DNA from 3 places in the Desulfitobacterium dehalogenans ATCC 51507 genome. Region 1 is predicted to be linked to each of the others. Evidence: riboswitches for the same ligand, from Rfam matches in the RefSeq annotation. Region 1 holds a riboswitch; each other region holds the start of a gene.

The links. A riboswitch is a leader RNA that binds a small molecule or an ion and turns the genes downstream of it on or off. The one in region 1 is predicted to bind cyclic di-GMP.
Region 2: linked by a shared signal. The riboswitch ahead of DESDE_RS22730 (LPXTG cell wall anchor domain-containing protein) and the one ahead of DESDE_RS04640 (HD-GYP domain-containing protein) in region 1 are both predicted to bind cyclic di-GMP.
Region 3: linked by a shared signal. The riboswitch ahead of DESDE_RS13780 (Na+/H+ antiporter NhaA) and the one ahead of DESDE_RS04640 (HD-GYP domain-containing protein) in region 1 are both predicted to bind cyclic di-GMP.

What each region holds. Positions count from the first base shown of each region.
Region 1 covers NC_018017.1:975,008-978,289, forward strand. Annotated here, with positions in the region: gene nrfD (NrfD/PsrC family molybdoenzyme membrane anchor subunit) at 1-771, shown strand, start outside; gene DESDE_RS04640 (HD-GYP domain-containing protein) at 871-1,932, opposite strand; cyclic di-GMP riboswitch class I at 2,063-2,148, opposite strand; gene DESDE_RS04645 (MBL fold metallo-hydrolase) at 2,357-3,282, shown strand, end outside.
Region 2 covers NC_018017.1:1,681,931-1,685,212, forward strand. Annotated here, with positions in the region: gene DESDE_RS08190 (hypothetical protein) at 1-228, shown strand, start outside; gene DESDE_RS08195 (hypothetical protein) at 362-577, shown strand; gene DESDE_RS08200 (transglutaminase-like domain-containing protein) at 591-1,391, shown strand; cyclic di-GMP riboswitch class II at 1,651-1,734, shown strand; gene DESDE_RS22730 (LPXTG cell wall anchor domain-containing protein) at 1,753-3,282, shown strand, end outside.
Region 3 covers NC_018017.1:2,856,631-2,859,912, forward strand. Annotated here, with positions in the region: gene DESDE_RS13780 (Na+/H+ antiporter NhaA) at 170-1,339, opposite strand; cyclic di-GMP riboswitch class I at 1,487-1,581, opposite strand; gene DESDE_RS13785 (hypothetical protein) at 1,665-2,234, opposite strand; gene DESDE_RS13790 (BaiN/RdsA family NAD(P)/FAD-dependent oxidoreductase) at 2,311-3,282, opposite strand, start outside.

The sequences.
Region 1 (3,282 bases):
GAGGAGATAGAACGTTTCTCCCAAAAGTGGTCGAAGCGTGTGGCGATCATTGGCTTGCCCTTTGCCGTACTGATTCACACGGTCACTGCTTTGATCTTTGCCACCCAAGCCTCCCGGGGCTGGTGGAACACGGCGATACTACCCCCGGACTTTATTGCGGTAGCGGTGGCTTCGGGAACGGCCCTAGTGCTTTTAATTTCCCTCATTTATGTAGGGAAAGAAGGGTTTACTGAATATCAGGATGCCTTTAAGACGTTAGCCCTCATAGTAGCCGGTGCACTCCTGGTTCATTTTTTCTTCGTGGCTGTAGATCTGCTGATTCATGGCTGGTGGGGAGGGACCGAAGGTCATGAACTTTTCGCCCTTCTCTTTGGCCAATATGGGATGATCTACGGCATAGAGCTTCTTTTGCCGGCCTTTACCATGCTGTTTTTCTTTACCCAAAAGGGCAAAAGTACACGGCAAACCCTAATTCTTGGTTGTGTGCTGCTTTTTATAGGGGTTTTTGCCCACCGTATGATGCTGATGTTCCCGTCGTTTAATGCCATACCGTTAAGCTTCACTATTCATGGTACCGGTATCGAGGCCTGGGCATATCCTGTAGCCATCGGTGAATATCAAGAAGGAATATCGTCCTTTACCAGTTCCTGGCCCTATTTTCCCACGGGGATCGAAATGGCTTTAGGACTCTTTCCTTTTGGCGTGGTTCTGTTTGTCGTTTCTTTAGCCTTTCGATTGTATTCCTTCTTGCCCAGCTCTCCGAAGAAATAAGCATCCCTAGTGCATAAAAGAGCGCAACGAACGGGTAAATTCGCTGCGCTCTCATTTTGCGCTCCTAGAATGTAAATTGTTTAACTCTGTCTAAATAGCTTACTCCAGAATGGACTCGATAAAAAGAGTGCGCTTCTCCACGAGATTGTATTCTTTCGCTTGGACATTGGAAAGCTCGTCGTCGGCGACTAAAACCCTGACGATGGGGCGCATGGGCAGACTCTTATTTTGATCGACGATGATACCTGTTTCTCCGGTACTCAGTTTAACGGTACAGCCCGTGGGATATGCGGCAATATGTTTAAGAAACGTGATCACCAGATCCTTAGAGAAAAATTTCTCTGCGCTACCCATAAGAATTTCACAGGCTTCATGGGGCGGGATGCGGGTATGTCCTGGGCCGTCATTCACTAAATTATCATAGAAGTTAGCAATGCCTACAATCTGTGCCCACTGATGAACGGCATCTCCCTCCAGTTTACGGGGATAGCCGTTGCCATTGAGACGCTCATGGTGCTGGAAGGCAATATGGGCGCTCAATAAATTCAGTTCCCGTTTTGTTCTGAGTATATCGAAGCCGTGATTGGTGTGAGTTTGGTAAAGCTCCGCTTCCTCAGGAGTAAAGGGCTCTCGCTTATTTAACAGCTTCTTGGGCAATTTCACGGTGCCGATATCATGAAATAAGGCACCGATGGCTAATCCTTCCAGACTTTCCCGCTCCAGGCCTAAGGCCTTACCCAGTACAGTGGAGAGAACACATACATTGACGGAATGTGCAAAAATTTGATTGTCATAGGTCCTCATATCCGCTAATCCGATGAAGATATCCTTTTGGAAAAGGACATCCTGAATGATGTTGTCAATGTTCTTTTTTACATTAAAGCCATCAAAGTCTTTTCCTACTTTCACAGCTTGTACGGCATTATCCAGGGACGCCATGGCCTCACGCCGATGTTCTTCGGAGATAACATCCTCCACCACGATATCCTTACTTTCCTCGTCGTCAATATAGAGAATGCTGATACCAAGGGTTTTCAAACGTTCTATATAAGACTTGGTCAGAGACATTCCTCTTCCCAGGAGTACACGACCGTCATTGGTATAGATGGTTCGCCCCAGGATATCTCCTTCTTGAAGCCTGTTTATACTTAACTGACGCATTGAATTGTTCTTCCTTTCAAACTTATCTTCATAGATCAAATTTATAAAGAGGGGATCAATTTATAAAAAAGGGATATAAAATTAAAAATCGCCATGTGAACTGGCGACAAAGTAGTTTAAAGCTTAAGGCTTCGGTGGCTTGGCAATCATCAGGCATGTCCTGGAAGACCCATAGCTTTGCGTCCTTGGCTTTCGCCAAGTTTGCTATTGTCGACACTAAAGTGCAGGCTATACATATTTTATGTATCTAAAGTATAAGTTTTTTTATCACTCATCCTATTATAAATGTTAAGTTTTAGCTTCACAACATCTTCTCGCCCAAATGGGGAATTTTAAATAATAGGGTACATCCTCTATGAATCACGGAATATCTATGTTAGAATAGTCAGAATAGTTTATCTTTAAAGCGTTGAGGTGAAAAGAAATGATTCGTGAAGTTTATCCCCAAATTTATTTAAATGAAGTTCCATTGCCGAAAAATCCACTGAAGGCATTAAATAGCTATATTATCCTTTCCGAAGACCGTCCCCTGATTTTTGATACGGGGTTTAATAAGGAAGAGTGTAAAAAGGCTCTTATGGAAGGGATTGCTGCATCAGGCATTGATCTTAAACGGACAGATTTAGTGCTGACCCATATGCATATCGACCATTCCGGACTGGCCGACTATCTATGGAAACAAGGGTGTAAGGTCTATATCGGGAAGAAAGATGGCACCCTGCTGAATAACTTCAGAACTTCTCCTGAACTTGTGCTGAACCATCTGAGTGAGGGCCTTAATTTGAAACAAGGAATCGGGATAAAGGAGATAGAAGCCTTCGATATAGCTCCTAAGGAGCCTTTTGAATACACTCCACTGCAAGAAGGGGACTGTTTGGAGGTGGGGCCCTATCAATTCGAAGTTATCGATATTCCTGGTCATAGCCCAGGGCACATAGGTCTGTACGAAAGAAAGCATAAGCTGTTTTTCGGCGGGGATCATATTCTTAATGAGATAACTCCCAATATTACCTTTTGGCACTACAAAATCGATAGTCTGGGAAACTTTATTGAAAGCCTGAACAAGATTCGCCAGTTTGATATTGATTGGGTGTTTCCAGCTCATCGCAGCCTTATTCGAAACCACCGGCAACGAATTGACGAATTGATAGCTCATCACCAGGAACGACTCGAGGAAATCACCGGGATTCTGTGTGATGGTAAAAAAACCGTTATGGAGACAGCTGCAAGAATGCGCTGGGATTTGAACTATAAGAGCTGGAATGATTTTCCCCTAACCCAAAAGTGGTTTGCCTCTGGCGAAGCCATGGCTCATCTGGAGCATCTGGTGTATAAAGGAGAGGCCCAGCG
Region 2 (3,282 bases), 710 kb from region 1:
AGCTTCAGCGAGTCGCCGTCCAGGAAGGAGAAGCATCCGCCCCGCGGACTCAGAGAAGTTTCTCCGGAAGAGATGAAAGACAAGCAGCCAGCCTTTCTTCTTCACGTCCAGTTCCGTCAGAACTCGACCTGGCAGGGTACACTATCATGGCTTCCGGAACAGAAAACCAAGCGGTTCCGCAGTGAATTGGAAATGATAGGCATGATTGCGGAAACCTTAAAGAAATAATCTGCAAAAATAAATATTGTATCTTTTATGATTGAATTGTGACTGGGGCATCCCATAATTAAGACGATCGATGAAAAAATATGTTTTTTTTGACCAAGCAGTTAGGTATATAATAGATTAAGGAGGGCTTCTTATGAGTGAGTCGACAAAAAAGAACGATTGTAAGGCTACGTTTACGATACAAATACAATTTCAGCAGAATGCTACCTGGCAGGGCAGCATTGCATGGGCGGAAGGCGGTAAGTGCCAAAACTTCAGAAGCGAATTGGAAATGCTGAAATTAATGATGGAAGCAGTGGCCGGCAACAAATCTGATGACGCGGAAGATACTTTGGATACATGGAAATAAGGAGGCGGAACGCATGAAAAGAAGATTACTGCTTTGCATAGCTGCATTTGTTATATGGATTATGGCCGGGGCTTCCGAAGTATTTGCAGCCGATTATTTCAATACGAGCGACATTGGCAAAGGAGTGATCCGTATAACCTATGACGGGGGCGGTAAAACGAAGGTAATGATTCAAAAAGAGGACGAGAAGTATACCTACGATATCAACAGCTCCGGAAAGACAGAAAGTTATCCGCTGCAGTTGGGCGACGGAACGTATAAGATCAGTCTTCTTGCCAATACCTCCGGAAACTCCTACAAGCTGATTGCATCCAAGAGCGTCGATGTGAAGATAACCAATCCCAATTCCGTGTACCTGACCTCGATTCAGACTATCAACTGGAATGTGGACTCCAAGGCCGTCGCGAAAGCGGCGGAACTCACCAAGGATATCGACGATCTGGGAAAGAAGGCTACTGTATTATGGGATTACATGGTTAAGAACAACTCCTATGATTACAACAAGCTTGCTACGCTGTCCACCGATTATCTTCCGGTAATTGATCAGACCCTTGCCGAGAAAAAGGGGATATGTTACGATTTTTCTTCATTATATGCGGCAATGCTGAGAAGTCAGGGAAAGCCTGCAAAATTAGTTAAGGGATATGCTCCGAAAAATGCCGCCGGCTATCATGCGTGGAATGAGGTATACGACGAGAGCAAGGGCCAATGGATCGTAATCGACACGACCTATGATCTTCAGGTAATCGCAAAGAATCCTAAGATTACAATGGTAAAGAACGCTAAGGATTTTAACAAAGTGTATGAATATTGAAGACAATCCAACTGCCACATGTTTCATTCTCCCGAGTCAAACAGGGATGTGAAACATGTGGTTTTTTTATTTGCAGCAAATAAGAAAGACCAGATCCGGCATCTGAATACATGCTGGTAATGGTTCATAGATGAAACTCAAAAAAGAGAATAGTTGATTTTCAAAATTATGACTGCTATGTGACTGACGAAACAGATAATGATAGCAAGAGTTTTAATTATAGCATTTTTCTGACGAGGAATCATTTTAGGCTTTTAGATTCTTAAAGGGATGCTTTGAAACGTGTTTCTTATATGGGCACTTGAAACACGCGGAGCAAATAGTGCAACCCACCTTTACATTGCAAGCTAATGTAGAGAGGATGAAGGTTTTGTCGAGAAGATTATCAAATGATTTAACTAGAAAGCAGGCAAACTGGGAACGGAACCAGAGGAAAAAAAGAAAATTGTTGCTTAGACTTACAGCATCAACTGCGGCATTTACGATAGCAACATTTGGACCGATCGCACAAACTCCGATGGCCTTTGCTAATACCAATGTTCAACAGGAACAGCCTGGTGATGACTCTGGTCAATTGGAGAATGGTTTGTTGATCGTTGATGGGGTTGTATACGATATAAATACAGATACCGACGCTGACGCGGATACTAACGTAGATGCTGATGCTGACGCTGGCTCAGATACTGACGCTGATGCTGATGATTCAGTTTATCAAGATGTTAATTCTGATGATGATTTATCAAATGTCGGCATAAGGTCAGCCTCAAATAATGATGTATCTGCTTCAAGTGTGGGTAGTTATACAATAACCTCGAATACCTCTCTCTCCCAATCTGGTGGAGAGACAGTCGGCAATGGATGGGGTAATGTTAAAGTTGATTTTGAGGGCGACCACACATCGAATGGTAATGGTGCTTCTTCCGAAATGTACAGAGGCAGCGATGACGCAGAGAACTCTTGGTCATTAAAAATTATTGTTGATTCAAATAAGGATTGGAAGATTGTTGCCGAAGGAAATATTCCTGAGGGATCGTTTGACATTTATGTACAAGAAGGTAACGGAAAAAATACAGTAATAAATAAATATACAATTACCGTTTCGAATTCAGTGAATGGCGAAATACGAGAAATAACGCTTGGTTCTGGAACAGGAAAAGACTCTGTTAATGAAGTAAGATGGGCTGGTGGGTCTGGGTTTACTCCGAATGACGATGGCGACTCCGATAGTGATTCGGACTCCGACAGCGATTCGGATTCTGACAGCGACGCTGATGCCGATGCTGACGCCGATGCCGATGCCGACGCTGATGCCGATGCCGACGCTGATGCCGATGCCGACGCTGATGCCGATGCCGACGCTGATGCCGATGCCGACGCTGATGCCGATGCCGACGCTGATGCCGATGCCGACGCTGATGCCGATGCCGACGCTGATGCCGATGCCGACGCTGATGCCGATGCCGACGCTGATGCCGATGCCGACGCTGATGCCGATGCCGACGCTGATGCCGATGCCGACGCTGATGCCGATGCCGACGCTGATGCCGATGCCGATGCCGATGCCGACGCTGATGCCGATGCCGATGCCGATGCCGACGCTGATGCCGATGCCGACGCTGATGCCGATGCCGACGCTGATGCCGATGCCGACGCTGATGCCGATGCCGACGCTGATGCCGATGCCGACGCTGATGCCGATGCCGACGCCGATGCCGACGCCGACGCCGACGCTGATGCCGACGCTGATGCCGATGCCGACGCTGATGCCGACGCCGATGCCGACGCTGACGCTGATGCCGATGCCGACGCTGACGCCGACATAGAGATTTTGGATGAAGAAATACCGGCGGGTCCAGTAGAGGTTTTGGGTGAAGAAGTAACGGTGGGTCCA
Region 3 (3,282 bases), 1.9 Mb from region 1:
GGGGGAAAAATAGAAAACTAAACCGTCCTACAACTACATATCTCTACATCAGATGTTGAATTGGATATTAAATTATATTATATGATGCATCCGATCAACTTTCAAGCACGAATCTATAGTTCTACAGGAAAAATCCATTGCGGATGACCATACAGATTTGGGTTCAGAATTAAGCTTGAGTGTCTTGGCTTTTCTTAATTCCTAGCACTTTACCCGCGACCAGGGCAATGACTGCCGAAGCTGCACTGAAGAGGGCTCCCATTTTTGCTGCTCCTTGCAGACCCGGATCGATAAAGGCCACGCCTGAAACGAACAGGGCGACTGTGAGTCCCATAGCCGCTACCACGCCCGCCACAAGAAGCTCTTTATACCCCATGCCCTTGGGAAAGGGAAAGCCGATAACTGTTGCCAAAGAGCCCATTAGGAATATTCCCAGAGTTTTTCCTCCTAAGAGGGCAATGAAAATGAGCCATGTGAGGGTGCTGATTTCCGAGAACTCCACGCCCGCATTGGTTAACCCGAACAAAAGCAGGCCAAAATCCACGAAAATTTTCCACTCGTGCTCAAATGTTTTCAAAGTAGAATGATCTTTGGGATCATCCTCAAACAAGCCGAATTCCTCCCTGGGAGGGTGGGGCAGGAAGGGAACGATGAAAACCAGGGCCAGAGCCGGATGAATATGAGCCAGATAAAGCCCTGCCCAACTCAGCACTCCCCCTAAGACGATATAAGGCCAGTAGCTCCGAACATTTTTGCGTCGAAGCAGATAAGCGACCAGCATCCCTCCCACAGTGAGCAATAACCAGATCGGGGCCACCGGATTGGCGGGGTCAGGGTAAAAGAAGGCGATAATCATGAGACCGATGCCATCATCGACAATAGCCAAGAGCAATAAAAAGGAGACGGCAGCATGATGAGCCCCAAACACTACCCTTGCCACTAACCAAGCTAAGGCGATATCGGTGGCTGTAGGTATGCCCCAACCTTTAGCGAATTCGGAACTCCCTATCAGGGCATTTAAACCAATAAATACAAGGGCCGGGCCCAGAACACCGCCAAGGGTGGCCATTAAGGGGTTGACGGCCCGTTTAATGGGATTTAAGCTCCCTCCAGGCAATAGGCTCTGGGTGATTTCAACAGCCGCTATAGCAAAAAAGAACACCATAAAAATATCGTTAACAAAGAAATGAAGGGATAGGTCTCCCATAATTTCATTGTGCACAAAATGATGGTAATTCTCCGGCGCTAAATTAGCCCAAACAAGTGCAATAAGAACACCTAGAATTAATGGTATTGAAAACTCCTGCAAAAAATTAATAGTCTTTTTCTTCGTACTCACTGGATCTCCCCCTCAAGTCAATAATAATGTGTAAATAGGATAGACAGATTCATAATGTCGCGGTCCTGTAAGCACTCCTTTCCTAAAAAAGCATACAAAAAGAGAGTAGTCCAAAAAGGAACTACTCTCCCCTAAGAAGTTCTAAGCACTTGTAGCTTGGCGATCTTAGTCGATCTTGCGCAACGACCTTAGACCCATAGCTTTAGCGTCCTTTGCTTTAACAAAGTTTGCCCCAACCATTAGAAATATTTAATTTTTAATAATTTAGTATAGCATAGATAAACTGCCTCAGGCAATAACCGAGCAACATCTTTTATCCCATGTCCTAGCGGCTGACTCTTAAAGTTTGGACATTATGCTCGATAATAACCGTCTGATTAAGCCGAGGCTCTGTCAGGGCGGAATCTTTCCTGATCACCTGTATGCGCACAATGGCGGATACATTGGTTCCATCCAACTGAAGTATTCCTCCTTGAACAGGGATCTCCAATTCCCCTCGTGCTAAGGTTCCGAGAACTTTTCCATTTTGGATCACGCGGACCGGTGCGGCGGGAACAGCTTTGAGGGTTATCAGGGATGTTTGAGAAGTCGCTTCCTGAATTAAATTCGGTGTGACCGTACTTGATACCGGCGTACTGTCCAAGGAAGGCGCTTCTACGTTCTGTGCCACGGAAATATAATAATCCACAGGATCTTTAGCTAACCCTAAAGCCATCTGAGCTAAAACCAAGAAGACAGCTGAGAGAACGACCGCCCGAATAATAGCCTTCTCGAATTTAAGCAGACCTGACGAATAATTATGCCGACGTTTATTGGCACGGGCTGTGGTTCTCCCGGAACGAGGAATAAATCCATTTCGCTTCTTATTCTTACTAAAAAATTGCAAAGGACGCATAAACTTCACCTCATCACCAGTTTATGCGTCCTGTGTAGAACTAAGACATGATTATTATTTTTAGAGCGTGCAGATTCTAGTCATTTATTAAAGCGTATTCTCCCGCTCCTCGGCCAGCCCGGTATCCCATGGCAAAAGCTGCTTGCAGATTATAGCCTCCTGTCACTCCATCCACATCCACTACTTCTCCGGCCCAATACAGACCCTTGACCTTTTTGGAAGCCATGGTCTTCGGATCGATTTCTTTGACATCCACTCCTCCAGCCGTCACGATGGCTGCAGCTAGAGGTAAGGTCTCTTTGATGGATAAAGGGAGCTCTTGCAACAAATGCACCAGGTATTTTCTTTCTTCCCTATTGATACTATTGACCACTCTCTCAGGGGGGATTTTAGACAATTGGATGATTATGGGAATCAAGCTTTTAGGGAGGATCTCATCCAGTGAGTTCTTGAATTGCTTATTTAAGTATTTCTTAAAATCTCTTTGTACCCTCTGATCCAATTGTTCTGCCGTCAAGGCAGGTTTGAGGTTGATAGTCAGGTGAACCTTTTCTCCGCGGGCCAATACTTCTCCCGCCCAGCGGCTCAAAGTAAGAATAATCGGGCCGGAGACACCGAAGTGAGTAAAAAGCATCTCTCCAAATTCTGTTTGCTGCTTTTTCCCGCTATACCACAAAGCGGCTTCCACATTCCTTAGGGAAAGCCCTTGAACCTGAGTCACCCAGTCTTCGTGAGTTCTCAACGGAACAAGAGATGGCCGCGGGGGGATAACCTTATGGCCTAGCTTATGAGCCATCTTGTAGCCATCTCCTGTGGAGCCTGTAGCTGGATAAGAACCGCCCCCCGTACAGATGATCACCGACTTTCCTTCAAGGATTTTTCCATTGCCTAAACGCACACCCCAGACCTTCTCTTCACGAAGAAGTATCTCTTCCACCGTTTGTCCGGTAGCCAACTCCACTCCCGCATCCATATTATACTTGAGCAAGGCCTCAACGATTTGCTCGGCATCATCAGAGATAGGGAATACTCGCCCTCCCCGTTCTAT